2 regions of the Terribacillus sp. FSL K6-0262 genome follow, and region 1 is predicted to be linked to the other one. Evidence: a T-box and tRNA genes for the amino acid it is inferred to sense, from the RefSeq annotation. Region 1 holds a T-box; the other holds one or more tRNA genes.

Region 1 (11,106 bases):
GTTGATTTTATTTACGTATATACTACATTTTTAGCTTTCGAGAATAAAAATATAACGAACTTTAGGTGTTGATATTATGAGGAATACAGACAGAGGGGAAATTAGAAGAGTTAAAGGCAATAATAGGTATAGAATCCTCATCTATAATGATGAATTTTATGTTATAGATATAGGGAATTCAATTTGGAGAAACATATTTCCCTTTCTTTTCTGGCTTCTGCGTAATCCTGGCTATAAGATAGATCGCGATGTTGCTTTGCAACTTACCACCCATCAAAAGATAGATCTTAGCAATAGTTTAAAGTACGGCGCTATAGGTTCTGGGATTGCTACAACGTTCTCAGGGTTTTTACTTCCATTAACTGATTTAGCCACTATAAAAAGCTCTTTATATTTAAATATCATTATAACGTTATTACTAACAGGTATACTAATTTGGACTTTCTTATTCCTAATGAATAAACAAAAACAAAGATTGAAAAGAAATATAGACTTTTCCCACTTACCCACTTTGCAGATAAGAACTAGCAGACCAAAGTTTAGACTTATTATGCGGACAGCTTTCGTATATCTGTTTTCCTTAGCTTTCTCTGTTGTTTGTTTACTGGCATTTATAACAGAAAGTAATCTCTATATACTATTTGTTGGGTTATTACTCTTTTTAATGCTTCTTCTTGCTAATGGAGCAGCATTAGATCATGGCAAATACAAGATTAATATAAAGTCTATTTCTAAGCTCAAATAGATATCGGACAACATCATATAACCCGTTAATATTCGTCAATGAAGTCGGTTAAGAAAATGTTTGACACGTAGATAAGAACCCAGACAAATTTTATCTGGGTTCCTTCGATAATCATTACATCATATTTATTTAGAAAATGTTATTCTTTCAATATTACCAGCTAGCGTCAATTTCGTATCCCTCGGCTTCGTCTCCGCAATAACCTCACCATTCCGTACAGAATACAGAACAGCCGCCTGCTTCCGGATCGCTTCGTATTCATTCTCTGCTTCCAGCACGATCAAGTTGGCAGGCTTTCCTTCTTCGATGCCGTATTTGTCTTCGATGTGCAGCGTTTTTGCGCTATTTGCTGTGATCATATCGATGGAATTAACGATTTGTTCATAGCCCATCAGCTGTGTGACGTGGATGCCCATGTGCAGGACTTGCAGCATGTTGCCTGTTCCCAGCGGATACCATGGATCGAAGATGTCATCATGTCCAAAGCTGACGTTGATTCCAGCTTCTGTCAGCTCCTTCACCCTTGTGATTCCTCTTCGTTTCGGATACGTGTCGAAGCGCCCTTGAAGGTGTATATTGACCAATGGGTTGGCAACCATGTTGATATTGGATAGTTTGAGCAATCGGAAGAGCTTGGAAGTATAGGCATCGTTATAAGAGCCCATGGCCGTCGTATGGCTGGCCGTCACTCGTTCTCCCATGCCGTATCGATATGCCTCGGCTGCCACTACTTCGACAAATCGGGATTGTTCGTCGTCGATTTCATCACAATGGATGTCTACGAGACGGTCATATTTTTCCGCTAATTCAAAGGCTTTCTGTAAGGATTCCACGCCGTACTCACGAGTGAATTCATAATGCGGGATTCCTCCAACGACATCGGCTCCCATGCGGAGTGCTTCTTCAAGCAGCTCTTCCCCGCTTGGATAAGAGAGGATGCCTTCCTGTGGAAAAGCCACAAGCTGCAGGTCCACATAAGCAGCCATCTCCTCCTTCACTTCCAGCAATGCCTTCAATGCTGTCAAATTCGGGTCCGTGACATCCACATGCGTCCGGACATGCTGGATGCCTTGGGCAATCTGCCATTTCAATGCTTGCTTCGCCCTCGTTTTCACATCCTCCAGCGTCAGCAGCTCTTTGCGCTCAGCCCAGCGCTGGATGCCTTCAAATAATGTCCCGCTTTCATTCCAGTTCGGCTCGCCTGCGGTCAGCGTTGTATCCAGGTGAATATGCGGTTCAATAAATGGCGGCAGTACCAGGTTGCCCTGCACATCCATGATTTGCTCGTCACGGTTTGATTCGATCGATGGAGCGATTCTTTCGATTTTTCCTTCTGTGATTTGTATTTGCCAGAGTCCTTCTCTATTTCTTAGCTTCGCATTTGTAATAATCATGATTCTGTCACCTTTTCCACATTGAGATTTAGTTTCGCTTCCGCTGCTTTTGCTGTAATGATTGAAAGAACCACATATACTGCCGCCGCACCAATCAATCCATTCAGCGGCGGTATACCCGGCAGGAACTTCGCTGCGCCGGCCCCGACAGCCCACGCTGCCATCGCATTCCAGTTCACTGCTTTGAATGTCATCGTGTCGAACTCCGGATACTTCCCGCGGCGTACGATGAAATAATCCGCAATCAAAATGGCGCCGATCGGCGGTAATACAGACCCTAGCGCTGTAAGAAAACCTGTAAAATTGTTATACAGCCACATAGCCAAGATTGTGCCGATAATACCATTTACGATAACCACTTTGTTTTTCTTGATTTTAGTAATGTTGGAGATTCCCAGGCTCGCAGCATAGATTGCGTTATCGTTTGTCGTCCAAATATTCAAGCCCAAGACGATAATTGCCGGTATGATAAGCCCTTGCATGAACATCACTTCTGAAATATCCGACTGACCTGTAACGATTGCGCCAATTGCACCGAACGCGAACATAAGGGAATTTCCGATAAGAAATGCGATAACTGTCGTAGAGACCCCCACTTTTGGGCTCTTCGCGAATCGAGTGAAGTCCGGTGTTAACGTTCCCCCGCTGATGAACGAACCGACACCGATTGTCAGTGCTGCCGCTGCACCCAGCACTTCGGTGGGCTTATGCTGCATAAGCATATCCAAGCCGCCAATATCATTCACTGCCCCAAAAGCAGAATATCCACCCAGGACAATTATTGCCGGGACAGCGATAAAGCTTAAAATCGTCAGAGCTTTCATTCCGAAGAAAGCTGTAGCTGTCATCAATAATCCAAAAATAACAATCAATATAGCAGTATCAATTCCGGTCACCTTTTGAACTGGCACAGCGAACATTGCCACTCCGACACCGAACCAGCCGATTTGTGTAGCACTCAACAGGAAAGAAGATACATAAGATCCCTTTTCACCAAATGCATAGCGTGTCAATAAATGCGTGGAGAGGCCAGTTTTCGCTGAGATATAAGCGAGCGCGCCTGTGTATATACCTAAAATTAAATTTCCTGCCAGTACAATCCAGATGAATTGCGTCATGGATAATCCTAGTCCCAACGTTCCTCCCGCTATCATACTCGCGGAAAAGAAGGTAAACCCAAGCATTACCATGAGCATCCTCCAAAAACCGTTTCGATGCGATTTAGGTACTTCCCTTAAAGAAAAATCATGATCTATCTTTTCCATTGTGATTCCTCCTGTTTTAGTCAGACTAAAACTGGTACCGAGGAAAAAAGAAAAGAGGCTTCCTGCCATCACTGACAGGAAGCCTCTTTGAACATGGGGATATAAGGGTATAGCTATCCCATTACTCCGCATAGTTTCCGAATGTCCTTGTCAGCCTCACGGGACTGAATTAAAGGTACCAGTATTCAAATTAAAGTTATTATTACAGTAATTAAGGGTAATGTCAACTCTAGTAACGCTGGTTTTATAATTTATCCACCAGAAAGACCGGCAGCTGCTGCATGAAGAAGATCAGGAAAGATAGGCATATAAACCAGCAATATTCACTCACAGAAAATCCAATTATTCCCACCATGAAAAGCGACAAAAAATGGTAAAATCGAACAATAAATAACTTTTTTGAAGGAGTTTCGCGCTATGGGAGAGAATATCTTTAATCATACTGATATTGTGGATCGATTGGACAACTGGTCTATCAATATTCGATTAGATAAAAGAGATACTGCTGCAAGTATCCATCAGGATATAAAGAACATGATCGCCGATTACGATATCAGTACGCTTATCACCTATTTCTTGCTGGAAAGCCGCTTCTATTTAATGAATAAAGATCCTGTCCATGCTGCCATGTCCCTTGCTGACGCCAAAAAATACACTGACCACTTCCATGATATTCATCTCCACCACCTGCATATAGCAGAAGGTATCATCTTCTACGATGAAAATCGTTTCCAGGAAGCACTGAACTGCTTCGAGAAAGCCGAAAGATATTTAGATCAATTAGAAGATCCGGCAGAGATAGGCGAATTTCACCTCCGCAAGGCAATGACGTATTTTTATCTCGACATTACATCGTTATCTGTGCTTCATGGAGAGAGAGCAGCAGAGGCCTTTAGACCCCATAAGACATTAGAGTTTTTACTCGCCCGTACAGAAATGATGCAAGGGCTCAATTTTGCGGATTTACACAAATATGATCGTGCAGAAGCATGTCTCCAAAGAGCCTTGACATCATTCAAGAGACTTGAAAATCATAATTTCATCACTTCATCGAACCTCAACCTTGGCGTCCTGTATGTCAAACGCAATCTTCCAGCTGTGGCAATTCATTATCTTGAAGAAGCACTGAAAGGAAATCAAGAACGCATCCATTTAAAAATCTTATATCTGCTGGCTGATTGCTATTGGAAGACCAATCAAACTTCCAAAGCACTGAAAACGTACACAGAAGGTTTCAGCATAAGCACCAAAAAGGATGATACAGCGAAAAAGTGGGAATTTGCCATGCTACACAAGAAATATGAAGATAAATTGAATTTTGAAAGCGTATGGCAAGAAGGCATAGATTATTTTACAAAAATTAACGATAATTACAATGTAAGGAGGTTTTCAAAGGAGTTGGCAGAATATTATACTGAAAGTAATCAGTACGAACTTGCTTCCAGATACTATGCCTTGGCTCTACTATAATAGGGAGGGTTTTATATGAAAAAGCTAGTTCTCTCATTTCTGTTTATCGGCACAATCATACTGAGCGGTTTAGCAGGCTTTTCTGACCAGAATCAAAATGAAAATGCAGTTAAAGAAGGAGATCTTGGCAGCGCAGTATTTTCTTTAAATATCCTCAACTAGATAACGGAAAGAAGCTCATCGTTGATGGTGAGCTTCTTCTTTTTTCTTCAGATAATCGCAATCAATCCTGAATTTATCAATGATGCTCTGCTGTTGTCCCCTTTCCATTCCTTTAAGACAGACTTCCCGCACCTCAGGAAGGATATTTTTTTTGCCGTGCAGCACTTAATGTTATTGAATTCCCCGCCGCCTATTGCTATATTAATTTATACATATGCAATCGATGATGTGATCAAGTAAATAAGGATCGTGAAACAGAAAATATAGCCTTGGCTGAGAGCTATATCACCTCTTCTTATTGAACCCTGCCACGGAGATGTTAGGCAAACCTAACCGGGTCGTTCCGTTACAGACGCTGCGAGGGCTTAATGCATGATTAAGCCGAATGAAGGTGGTACCACGTCTATCAAGCATAAAGACGTCCTTTTCGGACGCTTTATGCTTTTTTATATTACTTAGGAGGAAACAACGATGTCCGAGAATACAAATGATTTTACCAAGTGGTATATCGATACCATTCAAAAAGCCGATTTGGTCGATTATACGCCAGTCCGCGGGAGTATTGCATTCAAGCCCGACGGCTATGAAATTTGGGAGCATATCCAGGAAGCGATGGATAAGCGTTTCAAGGAAACCGGACACCGCAATGCCTACTTCCCTATGCTGATTCCGGAATCTTTCTTCCAGAAGGAAAAGGATCATATCGAAGGCTTCTCACCGGAGCTTCCTTGGGTGACAGAGGCTGCCGGGGAGAAGCTGGAGGAACGGTTAGCGCTGCGTCCGACATCCGAGACGATGATTGGTCATTTATATTCCAATTGGATCAAGAGCTATCGGGATCTGCCGGTGTTGATCAATCAATGGGCGAATGTCTTCCGCTGGGAAAAGAAAACTCTCCCATTCATCCGTACTTCTGAATTCCTATGGCAGGAAGGTCACACCGCTCATGTGGATGAAGAAGATGCGCGCAAGGAAACGATGCAAATGCTGAACATATACAAGGAAGTCGTGGAGGATTTGCTTGCGATTCCAGTTTATGATGGGCAAAAGACACCATCCGAACGCTTTGCCGGTGCGGTCGATACATTCTCGATCGAAGCGATGATGAAGGATGGAAAAGCTGTTCAAGCAGGGACTTCCCACTACTTGGGTACCAAGTTCGCTGAAGCGTTCGATATCAAATATCTGAACAAAGAAAATAAACACACGCATGTGCATACTACATCATGGGGTACATCCACACGGCTCATCGGTTCGATGATCATGGTTCATGGCGATGAACAAGGACTTGTTTTACCGCCGAAAGTGGCACCGACACAAGTCGTTTTGATTCCTGTTGGTCCATGGAAGAAAAACCCTGCCATCATCGAGAAATTGGATGAGATCTTCGCAGCCCTGAAAGCCCAAGGCATCCGTGTTCGTCTCGATGATTCCGATCAATCACCAGGCTTCAAATTCAATGAATGGGAGCTAAAAGGTGTGCCAGTACGCATGGAGCTTGGCCCGCGTGATTTGGATAATGATCAAGCGCTTATGAAAGCCCGTGATGCAGAAGAAAAAGTATCGGTTCCTCTGGAAGGCATTGTCGAAGCGATCCAAAAAGAGCTGGAAACCATGCAAACCCGCCTGTTCGAAAAAGCCAAAGCTTTCCGCGCAGAGCACTCCCATACACATATCGATACAATGGAACAGCTGAAACAGCATCTGACCGAGTCTGAACAAAACGGTCAAATTCCTGGCTGGATCCTGGCAGGCTGGTGCGGCGATGACGCTTGTGAAGATAAAGTAAAAGAAGAAACGAAATTCACAACCCGAAATATCCCATTCAACCCGCCAGCTGAAAAGCACACTTGCCTGCATTGCGGCAAAGAAGCAAAACATACCGTTTGGTTTGCTCGCGCTTATTGATTGAATACCAAAAGGATCGATCTTAACCAGGTCGATCCTTTTCTTTGTATCCTATGATAGCTGCTTGGATTTAACCGCCTTCATCGTCGCTGCAATGTTTCTTGCCGCTCTTTCCATATAATCTGCAGCATGTTCCAATGCATCCGGCAGTGTCACCACACCCGGAACGATCGTGAAAAGCGCATCAATTCCGTGCTCATGCACAACATCAGCATCTTCCGACAATGTCCCCGCAAGCCCGATTACAGGAACACCATATTTTTTAGCTGCTTTCGCTACGCCGATCGGGGTTTTGCCGTAAATCGTCTGACTATCGATCCGCCCCTCCCCCGTGATGACAAGATCGGCATCCTTGACTGCTTCATCGAAGTTCACCGCATCCAGGACAATATCGATTCCCCTTTTCAGCTTTGCATCCAGAAAAGCCAGCAGACTCGCTCCAAGTCCACCTGCTGCCCCTACGCCCTCTATCTCCCGGAAGGAGCTCCCAAGCGCTTGCTCTGCAACATCGGCAAAGTGGGACAGATTCTTATCCAGCTGCTCCACCATCTCCGGCGTGGCGCCCTTTTGGGGACCGAAAATCGCCGAAGCCCCCCTTGGTCCCGTCAAAGGATTATCCACGTCACAGGCCACTTCGATCAGGACATCCTTCAATCTGTCATCCAGACCAGCCAAGTCTATGGCAGCAAGCTGGGAGAGTGCACCGCCGCCGTCACCGATTTCTCTTCCAGCTTCGTCAAGCAGCCTTCCCCCCAGGGCCTGAATCATTCCGGCCCCGCCATCATTTGTCGCACTGCCCCCAAGTCCGATGATAATATGATGCACGCCCATATCAAGAGCAGCGGCCATCAATTCCCCGGTTCCTCTGGTAGATGTCAACAGCGGATTCCTGTCAGCCGCAGGCACAAGATGCAGCCCTGATGCTGCCGCCATCTCTATGACAGCTGTTCCCCCATCCCCCATCAAGCCAAAGAATGCTTTGACCGGCTTACCCAAGGGACCCGTTACAAATCGTTCTTCGATTTTACCGCTCGTTGCATCCACAAGTGACTGAACGGTTCCTTCCCCTCCGTCCGCCATTGGCATTTTCTTATACACAGCATCCGGAAAGACCGATCGAAAGCCTCGCTCCATTGCATCAGCAGCCTCCAGAGCCGATAAACTTTCTTTATAAGAGTCAGGGGCGAATACAATTTTCATGGTAATCCATCCTCTCCATTAGCGTTAACTCCCTTAACCAAAGAACTTAAAGATCCCGAATATAAGCGTTGAAATGATCGCGAGTGTCAGCCCGACCAAGGATTCGTATGGCATCAGCTTCAGGCGCTCCTTGATGGCCATATGGACACTTCCTGCTGTCGCATGGAAAAAGCTCCCGTGCGGCAAGTGATCCAGTACCGTTGCACCTGCATGAATCATGGCAGCTCCAGCCAAAGCAGACACACCCAAATCCAAAATGGTGCCGCTGAAGACGCTGCTTGCCACTGCCGTACCAGCCGTTGAGGAAGCAGTTGCCGCGGACATGAAGATACCCGAAACAGGCGCCAATACAAAAGCCGGCAGCCCAGTGGCATTCAACGCATCAATCAGGACATCCTTCAATGCAGAGTTGGCAATGATCCCCGCCAGCGTTCCAGTCCCCAGCAGCATGATGGCCACTCCGGACATTTTACTCAAACCAGAAATCGCATATTCATTGATCTTCCTGGTCTTTTTCATTGCAATGGCACCAATGATACCCCCAACCGGCAGCGCAACCATCGGATCGATATCGATATCGAATAAAGGACGCAAGGAGAGCAGGATGATGGTGATGAGCGGTGCAATCAATGCGGTGATAAATAAAGGCAGCTTTGTACTATCTGTCATTTCAACATCCTGGCTTGCCACCGCAGTACCTTTTTCGACGAGCCGCTTTGCCAAAAGATACGTAACAGCCACACCGAAAATAGCTGGGATGATTCCTGCAGCCATGACCGATGTAAGCGGGATACCGAATGCATCAGAAGCAGCGATCGCATTCGGGTTGGGCGACATGATATTCCCCGCCTTGCCTCCGCCGATCATCGCCAAAAGAATGGCCGTTTTGGATAGATTAGCTCGCTTGGCAATCGCTAAAGCGATTGGGGAGACGGTGATGACAGCCACGTCCACGAACACCCCGACCGTTGTCAGGATCATCGTAGCAATGGATAATGCCAGCAATGCACGTGTTTCCCCGATTTTTTTGACAATCGTTTCCGCAATCGAGGAAGCAGCCCCCGATTCGATCAGGACACCTGCCAGGATACCCGCAGCCAAAATCCGCAGCACCGCCGGAATGATATCCTGTGCCCCTTCCATCATCAAGGCGACTGTATCCGTGATATTCACACCGCCGATCAAGCCGCCGATCAAAGCTCCGGCAACCATCCCATATGCGGGCGGCACTTTTTTCAAGATAAGTACAATAGCTATGATCAAGGAACATATCGCTCCTAAAGCGCTTACAGTAACGTCCATGCTGTCCCCTCCACACAATGTGTAATCGTTATACACCAATTGTAAGCGTTTTCTAAGATGGATTCATCGTGAAAGAGAATGAAAAAGTCCCGGAAAACCTCCACTTCGGTTGTGCATTTGCACAATCAGCTCAAATCACGCTGCAGCTTCGCCATATACAGCTCCATCAAATCCTTAGCATCCCGCGGATCCTTTCCAGTCAGCTCAGCGATCTTATCAAGACGGTACCTCAGCGTATTCCGGTGAATAAACAAGCTTTCTGCAATCTTGTTCAATTCCCCGCCCTCTCTTATATAAGCTTCCAATGTATCGATCAGCTCCCCCTTCCTGCCTTGATCCAGCAGATTATCATAGTAAGAAAAGGCACTCTTATCCTCTTCCCGGATCACTTTCGACAGCATGATCTCCAATTGATACTTTTCATATGGGAAGCAGTTCCTATCCGGATCAAGCTTACTCCCGACCATGATGGCATTTTTAGCCTGGGAGAAGGAGGCTTTTAATTGGTTTAGCTGATTCGCCACCCTGCCGATTCCCATTCGTACATTTTCAGAAGATATCTTTTGCAGCCGTTCCAAAAAATGATTCAATCCCCATTTCGATCCTGCCGCCTTCAGAACCACTATTTCCTCGTTATAACTGACTCCGATTAAATCGTTTCTGCCAATCTCATATTGGACCGCCCCAATCAGCCCTTGCGTGGTAATTTGGGCATCATCCATTTTTTCCATCACGATAGCAAATCTCGGACATCCTACATCCATCCCCAGGAATCCAGCCCGCTGCTTGATTGATTCCTCATTCAAGTCCCCTTCTGCGATAAGCTGATTGACAATCTCACTTTGAAGTCGCTGCTTCCATTGCACCCGCTCCAATAAAAACGATTGCTCCAGCACTAATTCTGCCGCCATTTTCACCAGCCGGGCATAATTCCGGATCTGCTCTGGTTCCCCTGTGATACCTATCACGCCGACGACTTGATCGTTAAAAAGTATCGGTAAATTAATACCTGGCCTTGCCCCTTTCATTTCCGCGGCACTGGCATCATCTATTTCCATGCTTTCTCCTTTTTCCAGTACTAGCAGCGCGCCGGTATGGAGCTGGTCGATCCTGTCCCTTTCCCCGGAGCCTATGATCACCCCTTCTTCATTCATGACATTTATATTTTGATTCAATATCTTCATCGTACGTCCGACAATTTCCTGAGCCAGTTCATACGTCAAGAATTGCATATTTTTTACCCGCCTTCCCGCTCATTTCATTTAGAATCTATCATAGTGGAGAGCGGATGGACAACTTAACTTATATCATAGATTAATAGGAACAGCCTCCATTTGCCGGAAGCTGTTCCTATCATTCGATTACCTTAATTGGACCGTTTCTTTCTGCCCCCATACAGCCCAAGCAGCAATACAAACCACAAAGGCGTCAGCAGCAGCGCCGGCCGCGTTTCATCCGCCGACAGCATGATAACGAGGACCCCTGCAAACATCGCCAGCACAGCATAGTTCACAAATGGCGCAAACGGTGCCTTGAACGTTGATTTTGCCTGCAATGCAGGACGGGTTTTCTTATATTTGATATGACAGATAAGAATGATGCTCCAAACCCAAATAAAACAGATGGCACTGATAGTCGTGACAATGCTGAAGGCTTGATC
Region 2 (11,106 bases), 370 kb from region 1:
TTTATCGCACGGTCCATTATTTGGAAACGGGCGAGATATTGGATGAACCGACACCGCGCGAGAAAATCGATGTCTGCGTGCTGCATATGGAACGTTTGATACGTCTTAAAGGCGAGAAAGTGGCAATCATGGAAATGCGGAAGCATGCTGCTTGGTATTTGAAGGGTATGGATGGCAATGGGAAAGTGCGTAAGCTGATCAATCAAACAAGCACAAAAGAGGATATGCTCGATGTGCTGTATGATTTTGCGGATCAAGCGGAAGCTTCCATGGCCATGGCCTAATCGGGCGTGCTTTATTGACACAGCAGTGCTGCTTTTCTATACTAATACGAGGTAGCAATGCGATAAGCCTCGCATTATACGAGGACGAACAATACTGCCAGTCATGCTGGCAGTTTTTTTAGCATGGTGGAGACTGAATTATAGAAGAAATGGGAGTGAACAGGATGAGTGAAGAATTAAACGATCAGATGCAGGTGCGTCGCGATAAGATGGAAGAGCTCATGAATCAGGGTTATAACCCCTTCGGCGCCAGATTTGAGCGTACGCATCAATCACAAGAGCTTATAGCTGCTTTTGATGCTTTCAGTAAAGAAGAGCTGGAAGAGAAAAAAGCAGAAGTTACCATAGCAGGCCGTCTGATGACGAAGCGAGGAAAAGGTAAGGCTGGTTTTGCGCATTTGCAGGACTTAAGCGGCCAGATTCAGCTTTATGTACGTAAGGATCAGGTTGGGGATGAAGCGTATGAGCTATTCAGCAGTGCGGATCTAGGTGACATCGTCGGTGTTACAGGTGTTATGTTCAAGACGAATGTAGGGGAGCTTTCCGTTAAGGCAACTTCCTTTGATATCTTGTCCAAGGCGCTTCGTCCGCTTCCTGATAAATTCCATGGCTTGACGGATATTGAGCAGCGTTATCGTCAGCGCTATCTTGATTTGATCGTTAATCCAGAATCGAAGCAAACGTTCATCACTCGCAGCAAGATCATCCAAAGTATCCGCCGTTACCTTGACGATATCGGATACTTGGAAGTTGAAACACCATTAATGCACAGCATCCCGGGTGGAGCGGCAGCTCGTCCGTTCATTACCCACCATAATGCTTTGGATATACCGCTTTATATGCGTATAGCGATCGAGCTTCACCTGAAACGTCTCATTGTGGGCGGATTGGAGAAGGTATACGAAATTGGCCGTGTATTCCGTAATGAGGGAGTATCCACACGTCATAATCCTGAGTTCACGATGCTTGAGCTATACGAAGCATATGGTGATATGGATACGATCATGGAACTGACAGAAAACCTGATCGCCCATGTGGCGAAAGATGTACTAGGTAAAACGGTCATCCCTTACGGTGAGTATGAAATAGATCTTGAACCGAAGTGGAAACGCCTGCACATGGTCGATGCTGTAAAAGAATATACAGGCGTTGATTTCTGGAAGCATATGAGCGATGAAGAGGCAAAAGCCCTGGCGAAGGAAAATGGGATCGAAATCAAAGATACAATGACATTCGGGCATATTGTAAATGAATTCTTTGAACAGCGCGTAGAGGACAAGCTTATCCAGCCTACCTTCATCTATGGCCATCCGGTAGAGATTTCTCCATTGGCGAAGAAGAATACGGAAGATGAGCGTTTTACTGACCGCTTTGAAGTATTCATCGTAGGAAGAGAGCATGGTAATGCGTTCTCCGAGCTGAACGATCCAATCGATCAGCGCCAGCGTTTCGAAGCCCAGCTGAAAGAGAAAGAGCAAGGCAATGACGAAGCACATGAAATGGATGAGGACTTCCTGGAGTCACTTGAGTATGGTATGCCGCCTACAGGAGGATTGGGCATTGGTATCGACCGCCTGATCATGCTGCTGACGAATGCTCCATCCATCCGGGATGTATTACTCTTCCCGCAAATGCGGAATCGTTCCTGATCAAAAAGAAGAAGGGAGCAGTATCCCTTCTTCTTTTTCACCTTTATATAGGCATTTGCATAGAATGCAAAAGGATGCGGGATAATGCTATATAACAGTTTGTAAGAAAATATAACATTTCTTTAAAAAAACTATTGCAATGCTATTACATCCATGGTAAATTATTAGAGTTGCTTCAAACGAAGCAGCAAACGCAACAGACGAAAACAAAAAACATGTTGACAACGCAGGTTGAAACATGATATTATGTTCTAGTCGCCAAATGAGCGGCAGAACGAAATTGATCTTTGAAAACTGAACAAAACAACCAATTACGAACTAAACGACATGATCGTAAGATCAACGTCAGCTCTGACGAGCAATGCATCAACACTTTCATGGAGAGTTTGATCTTGGCTCAGGACGAACGCTGGCGGCGTGCCTAATACATGCAAGTCGAGCGCAGGAAACCAGATGACCCCTTCGGGGTGATTCTGGTGGAATGAGCGGCGGACGGGTGAGTAACACGTGGGCAACCTGCCTGTAAGACTGGGATAACTCCGGGAAACCGGGGCTAATACCGGATAGTATTTCCTTTCTCCTGATCGGAAATGGAAAGACGGTTTCGGCTGTCACTTACAGATGGGCCCGCGGTGCATTAGCTAGTTGGTGGGGTAACGGCCCACCAAGGCGACGATGCATAGCCGACCTGAGAGGGTGATCGGCCACACTGGGACTGAGACACGGCCCAGACTCCTACGGGAGGCAGCAGTAGGGAATCTTCCGCAATGGACGAAAGTCTGACGGAGCAACGCCGCGTGAGCGATGAAGGCCTTCGGGTCGTAAAGCTCTGTTGTCAGGGAAGAACAAGTACAAGAGTAACTGCTTGTACCTTGACGGTACCTGACCAGAAAGCCCCGGCTAACTACGTGCCAGCAGCCGCGGTAATACGTAGGGGGCAAGCGTTGTCCGGAATTATTGGGCGTAAAGGGCGCGTAGGCGGTTTCTTAAGTCTGATGTGAAAGCCCACAGCTTAACTGTGGAGGGTCATTGGAAACTGGGGAACTTGAGTGCAGAAGAGGAGAGTGGAATTCCACGTGTAGCGGTGAAATGCGTAGATATGTGGAGGAACACCAGTGGCGAAGGCGACTCTCTGGTCTGTAACTGACGCTGAGGCGCGAAAGCGTGGGGAGCAAACAGGATTAGATACCCTGGTAGTCCACGCCGTAAACGATGAGTGCTAGGTGTTAGGGGGTTTCCGCCCCTTAGTGCTGAAGTTAACGCATTAAGCACTCCGCCTGGGGAGTACGGCCGCAAGGCTGAAACTCAAAAGAATTGACGGGGGCCCGCACAAGCGGTGGAGCATGTGGTTTAATTCGAAGCAACGCGAAGAACCTTACCAGGTCTTGACATCCGCTGACAACCTTGGAGACAAGGCGTTCCCTTCGGGGACAGCGTGACAGGTGGTGCATGGTTGTCGTCAGCTCGTGTCGTGAGATGTTGGGTTAAGTCCCGCAACGAGCGCAACCCTTGATTCTAGTTGCCAGCATTCAGTTGGGCACTCTAGAGTGACTGCCGGTGACAAACCGGAGGAAGGTGGGGATGACGTCAAATCATCATGCCCCTTATGACCTGGGCTACACACGTGCTACAATGGATGGTACAAAGGGCAGCGAAGCCGCGAGGCTAAGCAAATCCCATAAAACCATTCTCAGTTCGGATTGCAGGCTGCAACTCGCCTGCATGAAGCCGGAATCGCTAGTAATCGCGGATCAGCATGCCGCGGTGAATACGTTCCCGGGCCTTGTACACACCGCCCGTCACACCACGAGAGTTGGTAACACCCGAAGTCGGTGAGGTAACCTTTTGGAGCCAGCCGCCGAAGGTGGGATCAATGATTGGGGTGAAGTCGTAACAAGGTAGCCGTATCGGAAGGTGCGGCTGGATCACCTCCTTTCTAAGGATAATTGGAAAAGGTGAAGCGACTGTTCAAAAGCGTACGGATAGATCAGATCGGTTACAGACTCCGGGTTTTGGAGTCAGGAAACGAGATGAACTATACGCTAGCTTTTAGGAGCTGAACCTGGACATTGGAACTACTACTTCGTAGTAGACACGTAATTGGGTTGTTTGTTCAGTTTTGAGAGATCAATCTCTCTTGTGAACCTTGAAAACTAGATAAGAAACAACATGCCAGAACATCAAACTTTAAAGCAAGACAATATATATTGTCGCGATTTAATGCATCATGCGTTATTAGTTAAGTGAAGAAGGGCGCACGGTGGATGCCTTGGCACTAGGAGCCGATGAAGGACGGGACTAACACCGATATGCTTCGGGGAGCTGTAAGTAAGCTTTGATCCGGAGATTTCCGAATGGGGGAACCCGCTATCCGTTATTGGATAGTACGCATTACTGAATACATAGGTGATGCGAGGCAGACCCGGGGAACTGAAACATCTCATTACCCGGAGGAAGAGAAAGCAAATGCGATTTCCCAAGTAGCGGCGAGCGAAACGGAATCAGCCCAAACCAGAAGGCTTGCCTTCTGGGGTTGTAGGACACTCCTTTGGAGTTACAAAGAAACCATGTAGACGAAGCGGCTTGGAATGGCCCGCCATAGAAGGTAAGAGCCCTGTACTTGAAATGTGGTTTCCTCCGGAGTGTATCCTGAGTACGGCGGAACACGTGAAATTCCGTCGGAATCCGGGAGGACCATCTCCCAAGGCTAAATACTCCCTAGTGACCGATAGTGAACCAGTACCGTGAGGGAAAGGTGAAAAGCACCCCGGAAGGGGAGTGAAATAGAACCTGAAACCGTGTGCCTACAAGTAGTCGAAGCCCGTTAATGGGTGACGGCGTACCTTTTGTAGAATGGACCGGCGAGTTACGATCCCCTGCAAGGTTAAGTTGAAAAGACGGAGCCGCAGCGAAAGCGAGTCTGAATAGGGCGACATAGTAGGTGGTCGTAGACCCGAAACCGTGTGATCTACCCATGTCCAGGGTGAAGGTCAGGTAACACTGACTGGAGGCCCGAACCCACGCACGTTGAAAAGTGCGGGGATGAGGTGTGGGTAGGGGTGAAATGCCAATCGAACACGGAGATAGCTGGTTCTCTCCGAAATAGCTTTAGGGCTAGCCTCAAAGGATGATGGTTGGAGGTAGAGCACTGATTGGACTAGGGGCCCTCATCGGGTTACCGAATTCAGTCAAACTCCGAATGCCAATCAATCTACTTTGGGAGTCAGACCATGGGTGATAAGGTTCATGGTCGAAAGGGAAACAGCCCAGACCGCCAGCTAAGGTCCCAAAGTGTGTGTTAAGTGGAAAAGGATGTGGCGTTGCTTAGACAACCAGGATGTTGGCTTAGAAGCAGCCATCATTGAAAGAGTGCGTAATAGCTCACTGGTCGAGTGACGCTGCGCCGAAAATATACCGGGGCTAAACACACCACCGAAGCTGCGGATTGACATCTACGATGTCAGTGGTAGGAGAGCGTTCTAAGGGCTGTGAAGGTCGATCGTGAGGACGGCTGGAGCGCTTAGAAGTGAGAATGCCGGTATGAGTAGCGAAAAAAGAGTGAGAATCTCTTTCATCGAAAGCCCAAGGTTTCCTGAGGAAGGCTCGTCCGCTCAGGGTTAGTCGGGGCCTAAGCCGAGGCCGAAAGGCGTAGGCGATGGATAACAGGTTGATATTCCTGTACCACCTAAATCCGCTTGAACGATGGGGGGACGTAGGAGGATAGGGAAAGCGCGCTGCTGGTCATGCGCGTCCAAGCCGTGAGGAAGTTGAGCAGGCAAATCCACTCAACATGATTCCAGGCGGTTATGGGGAGGGAAATTTAGTACCGAAGTTCCTGATTTCACACTGCCAAGAAAAGCCTCTAGTGAGGAAATAGGTGCCCGTACCGCAAACCGACACAGGTAGGCACGGTGAGTAACCGAAGATGATCGGGAGAACTCTCGTTAAGGAACTCGGCAAAATGACCCCGTAACTTCGGGAGAAGGGGTGCTTCTTTTTAGGAGAAGCCGCAGTGAAAAGGCCCAAGCGACTGTTTAGCAAAAACACAGGTCTCTGCAAAGCCGTAAGGCGAAGTATAGGGGCTGACACCTGCCCGGTGCTGGAAGGTTAAGGGGAATGGTTAGGGACTTCGTCCCGAAGCTGTGAACCGAAGCCCCAGTAAACGGCGGCCGTAACTATAACGGTCCTAAGGTAGCGAAATTCCTTGTCGGGTAAGTTCCGACCCGCACGAAAGGTGCAACGACTTGGGCACTGTCTCAACGAGAGACCCGGTGAAATTATACTATGCGTGAAGATGCGCATTACCCGCGACAGGACGGAAAGACCCCGTGGAGCTTTACTGTAGCCTGATATGGAATGTTGGTACAGCTTGTACAGGATAGGTGGGAGCCTTGGAAACCGGAGCGCCAGCTTCGGCGGAGGCATCCGTGGGATACCACCCTGGCTGTATTGACATTCTAACCCAGAACCGTCATCCGGTTCGGAGACAGTGTCAGGTGGGCAGTTTGACTGGGGCGGTCGCCTCCCAAAGAGTAACGGAGGCGCCCAAAGGTTCCCTCAGAATGGTTGGAAATCATTCGTAGCGTGCAAAGGCAGAAGGGAGCTTGACTGCGAGACCTACAAGTCGAGCAGGGACGAAAGTCGGGCTTAGTGATCCGGCGGTGCCGTATGGAAGGGCCGTCGCTCAACGGATAAAAGCTACCCCGGGGATAACAGGCTTATCTCCCCCAAGAGTCCACATCGACGGGGAGGTTTGGCACCTCGATGTCGGCTCATCGCATCCTGGGGCTGTAGTCGGTCCCAAGGGTTGGGCTGTTCGCCCATTAAAGCGGTACGCGAGCTGGGTTCAGAACGTCGTGAGACAGTTCGGTCCCTATCCGTCGTGGGCGTTGGAAGTTTGAGAGGAGCTGTCCTTAGTACGAGAGGACCGGGATGGACGCACCGCTGGTGCACCAGTTGTTCCGCCAGGAGCACAGCTGGGTAGCTACGTGCGGAAGGGATAAGTGCTGAAAGCATCTAAGCATGAAGCCCCCCTCAAGATGAGACTTCCCATCATTTTAAATGAGTAAGATCCCTCAGAGACGATGAGGTAGATAGGTTCGAGGTGGAAGCGTGGTGACACGTGCAGCTGACGAATACTAATCGATCGAGGACTTAACTAAAAAACGAAAAGCTCCAAAGGCCATAGTTTCTGGCCTTTAGAGCTGGATCTAGCCGCAGCGCCAGATCCCTTAGTAAGTCAACGCCAAAGACCAAGCACTCCAGTGCTTGGCACGCATGAGATGTACAGCATGAATGTTTCTTATCTAGTTTTGAAGGTTTACTTCAAAAAAAGTGTTGCTTTTTCTTTGAGAAAATGCTACAATATATCTTGTCCTTAAGAAAAGGACAAACATTGATTATCTGATCTGGTGGTAATAGCGAAGAGGTCACACCTGTTCCCATGCCGAACACAGCAGTTAAGCTCTTCAGCGCCGATGGTAGTTGGGTTCGCCCTGCGAGAGTAGGACGCTGCCAGGCAGATACATAATCCGGAGGATTAGCTCAGCTGGGAGAGCATCTGCCTTACAAGCAGAGGGTCGGCGGTTCGAGCCCGTCATCCTCCACCATTTAGCCGGTCTAGCTCAATTGGTAGAGCAACTGACTTGTAATCAGTAGGTTGGGGGTTCAAGTCCTCTGGCCGGCACCATTTTAGAGCCATTAGCTCAGTTGGTAGAGCATCTGACTTTTAATCAGAGGGTCGAAGGTTCGAGTCCTTCATGGCTCACCATTTCAATTTTAATACTGTGCGTATTTAATCTATGCGGGTGTGGCGGAATTGGCAGACGCGCTAGACTTAGGATCTAGTGTCTTTATGACGTGGGGGTTCAAGTCCCTTCACCCGCACCATTTAGATTAAACGCGGAAGTAGTTCAGTGGTAGAACATCACCTTGCCAAGGTGGGGGTCGCGGGTTCGAATCCCGTCTTCCGCTCCATAACTACTAAATTAACTAATTCAGCTTGCCGGGGTGGCGGAATTGGCAGACGCACAGGACTTAAAATCCTGCGGAGGGTACCTCCGTGCCGGTTCGAGTCCGGCCCTCGGCACTTTAAATATGCGCCCGTAGCTCAATTGGATAGAGCGTTTGACTACGGATCAAAAGGTTAGGGGTTCGACTCCTCTCGGGCGCGCCATTACGGGAAGTAGCTCAGCTTGGTAGAGCACTTGGTTTGGGACCAAGGGGTCGCAGGTTCAAATCCTGTCTTCCCGACCACTTTCAATATACAATGGGGCCTTAGCTCAGCTGGGAGAGCGCCTGCTTTGCACGCAGGAGGTCAGCGGTTCGATCCCGCTAGGCTCCACCATTGATCTTTGAAAACTGAACAAAACAACCAATTACGAACTAAACGACATGATCGTAAGATCAACGTCAGCTCTGACGAGCAATGCATCAACACTTTCATGGAGAGTTTGATCTTGGCTCAGGACGAACGCTGGCGGCGTGCCTAATACATGCAAGTCGAGCGCAGGAAACCAGATGACCCCTTCGGGGTGATTCTGGTGGAATGAGCGGCGGACGGGTGAGTAACACGTGGGCAACCTGCCTGTAAGACTGGGATAACTCCGGGAAACCGGGGCTAATACCGGATAGTATTTCCTTTCTCCTGATCGGAAATGGAAAGACGGTTTCGGCTGTCACTTACAGATGGGCCCGCGGTGCATTAGCTAGTTGGCGGGGTAACGGCCCACCAAGGCGACGATGCATAGCCGACCTGAGAGGGTGATCGGCCACACTGGGACTGAGACACGGCCCAGACTCCTACGGGAGGCAGCAGTAGGGAATCTTCCGCAATGGACGAAAGTCTGACGGAGCAACGCCGCGTGAGCGATGAAGGCCTTCGGGTCGTAAAGCTCTGTTGTCAGGGAAGAACAAGTACAAGAGTAACTGCTTGTACCTTGACGGTACCTGACCAGAAAGCCCCGGCTAACTACGTGCCAGCAGCCGCGGTAATACGTAGGGGGCAAGCGTTGTCCGGAATTATTGGGCGTAAAGGGCGCGTAGGCGGTTTCTTAAGTCTGATGTGAAAGCCCACAGCTTAACTGTGGAGGGTCATTGGAAACTGGGGAACTTGAGTGCAGAAGAGGAGAGTGGAATTCCACGTGTAGCGGTGAAATGCGTAGATATGTGGAGGAACACCAGTGGCGAAGGCGACTCTCTGGTCTGTAACTGACGCTGAGGCGCGAAAGCGTGGGGAGCAAACAGGATTAGATACCCTGGTAGTCCACGCCGTAAACGATGAGTGCTAGGTGTTAGGGGGTTTCCGCCCCTTAGTGCTGAAGTTAACGCATTAAGCACTCCGCCTGGGGAGTACGGCCGCAAGGCTGAAACTCAAAAGAATTGACGGGGGCCCGCACAAGCGGTGGAGCATGTGGTTTAATTCGAAGCAACGCGAAGAACCTTACCAGGTCTTGACATCCGCTGACAACCTTGGAGACAAGGCGTTCCCTTCGGGGACAGCGTGACAGGTGGTGCATGGTTGTCGTCAGCTCGTGTCGTGAGATGTTGGGTTAAGTCCCGCAACGAGCGCAACCCTTGATTCTAGTTGCCAGCATTCAGTTGGGCACTCTAGAGTGACTGCCGGTGACAAACCGGAGGAAGGTGGGGATGACGTCAAATCATCATGCCCCTTATGACCTGGGCTACACACGTGCTACAATGGATGGTACAAAGGGCAGCGAAGCCGCGAGGCTAAGCAAATCCCATAAAACCATTCTCAGTTCGGATTGCAGGCTGCAACTCGCCTGCATGAAGCCGGAATCGCTAGTAATCGCGGATCAGCATGCCGCGGTGAATACGTTCCCGGGCCTTGTACACACCGCCCGTCACACCACGAGAGTTGGTAACACCCGAAGTCGGTGAGGTAACCTTTTGGAGCCAGCCGCCGAAGGTGGGATCAATGATTGGGGTGAAGTCGTAACAAGGTAGCCGTATCGGAAGGTGCGGCTGGATCACCTCCTTTCTAAGGATAATTGGAAAAGGTGAAGCGACTGTTCAAAAGCGTACGGATAGATCAGATCGGTTACAGACTCCGGGTTTTGGAGTCAGGAAACGAGATGAACTATACGCTAGCTTTTAGGAGCTGAACCTGGACATTGGAACTACTACTTCGTAGTAGACACGTAATTGGGTTGTTTGTTCAGTTTTGAGAGATCAATCTCTCTTGTGAACCTTGAAAACTAGATAAGAAACAACATGCCAGAACATCAAACTTTAAAGCAAGACAATATATATTGTCGCGATTTAATGCATCATGCGTTATTAGTTAAGTGAAGAAGGGCGCACGGTGGATGCCTTGGCACTAGGAGCCGATGAAGGACGGGACTAACACCGATATGCTTCGGGGAGCTGTAAGTAAGCTTTGATCCGGAGATTTCCGAATGGGGGAACCCGCTATCCGTTATTGGATAGTACGCATTACTGAATACATAGGTGATGCGAGGCAGACCCGGGGAACTGAAACATCTCATTACCCGGAGGAAGAGAAAGCAAATGCGATTTCCCAAGTAGCGGCGAGCGAAACGGAATCAGCCCAAACCAGAAGGCTTGCCTTCTGGGGTTGTAGGACACTCCTTTGGAGTTACAAAGAAACCATGTAGACGAAGCGGCTTGGAATGGCCCGCCATAGAAGGTAAGAGCCCTGTACTTGAAATGTGGTTTCCTCCGGAGTGTATCCTGAGTACGGCGGAACACGTGAAATTCCGTCGGAATCCGGGAGGACCATCTCCCAAGGCTAAATACTCCCTAGTGACCGATAGTGAACCAGTACCGTGAGGGAAAGGTGAAAAGCACCCCGGAAGGGGAGTGAAATAGAACCTGAAACCGTGTGCCTACAAGTAGTCGAAGCCCGTTAATGGGTGACGGCGTACCTTTTGTAGAATGGACCGGCGAGTTACGATCCCCTGCAAGGTTAAGTTGAAAAGACGGAGCCGCAGCGAAAGCGAGTCTGAATAGGGCGACATAGTAGGTGGTCGTAGACCCGAAACCGTGTGATCTACCCATGTCCAGGGTGAAGGTCAGGTAACACTGACTGGAGGCCCGAACCCACGCACGTTGAAAAGTGCGGGGATGAGGTGTGGGTAGGGGTGAAATGCCAATCGAACACGGAGATAGCTGGTTCTCTCCGAAATAGC

Evidence for each region. The T-box of region 1 lies ahead of proS (proline--tRNA ligase). A T-box ahead of a tRNA ligase gene usually reads a tRNA of that ligase, here a tRNA-Pro.
Region 2: it encodes a tRNA-Pro, which carries the amino acid that the T-box ahead of proS (proline--tRNA ligase) is inferred to sense. The anticodon was not compared.

The regions. Positions count from the first base shown of each region.
Region 1 is NZ_CP150277.1:1,941,666-1,952,771, reverse strand. Features, by position in the region: gene MHI54_RS10160 (DUF443 family protein) at 77-745, shown strand; gene MHI54_RS10155 (cytosine deaminase) at 871-2,139, opposite strand; gene codB (cytosine permease) at 2,136-3,404, opposite strand; gene MHI54_RS10145 (tetratricopeptide repeat protein) at 3,822-4,874, shown strand; gene MHI54_RS10140 (hypothetical protein) at 4,890-5,036, shown strand; T-box leader at 5,251-5,465, shown strand; gene proS (proline--tRNA ligase) at 5,508-6,944, shown strand; gene MHI54_RS10130 (glycerate kinase) at 6,996-8,144, opposite strand; gene MHI54_RS10125 (SLC13 family permease) at 8,178-9,446, opposite strand; gene MHI54_RS10120 (sugar diacid recognition domain-containing protein) at 9,572-10,678, opposite strand; gene MHI54_RS10115 (amino acid permease) at 10,813-11,106, opposite strand, start outside.
Region 2 is NZ_CP150277.1:1,572,232-1,583,337, reverse strand. Features, by position in the region: gene dusB (tRNA dihydrouridine synthase DusB) at 1-284, shown strand, start outside; gene lysS (lysine--tRNA ligase) at 434-1,933, shown strand; rRNA gene MHI54_RS08275 (16S ribosomal RNA) at 2,308-3,869, shown strand; rRNA gene MHI54_RS08270 (23S ribosomal RNA) at 4,171-7,095, shown strand; rRNA gene rrf (5S ribosomal RNA) at 7,341-7,453, shown strand; tRNA gene MHI54_RS08260 (tRNA-Val) at 7,467-7,542, shown strand; tRNA gene MHI54_RS08255 (tRNA-Thr) at 7,547-7,622, shown strand; tRNA gene MHI54_RS08250 (tRNA-Lys) at 7,628-7,703, shown strand; tRNA gene MHI54_RS08245 (tRNA-Leu) at 7,737-7,822, shown strand; tRNA gene MHI54_RS08240 (tRNA-Gly) at 7,835-7,909, shown strand; tRNA gene MHI54_RS08235 (tRNA-Leu) at 7,937-8,021, shown strand; tRNA gene MHI54_RS08230 (tRNA-Arg) at 8,032-8,108, shown strand; tRNA gene MHI54_RS08225 (tRNA-Pro) at 8,112-8,188, shown strand; tRNA gene MHI54_RS08220 (tRNA-Ala) at 8,204-8,279, shown strand; rRNA gene MHI54_RS08215 (16S ribosomal RNA) at 8,374-9,935, shown strand; rRNA gene MHI54_RS08210 (23S ribosomal RNA) at 10,237-11,106, shown strand, end outside.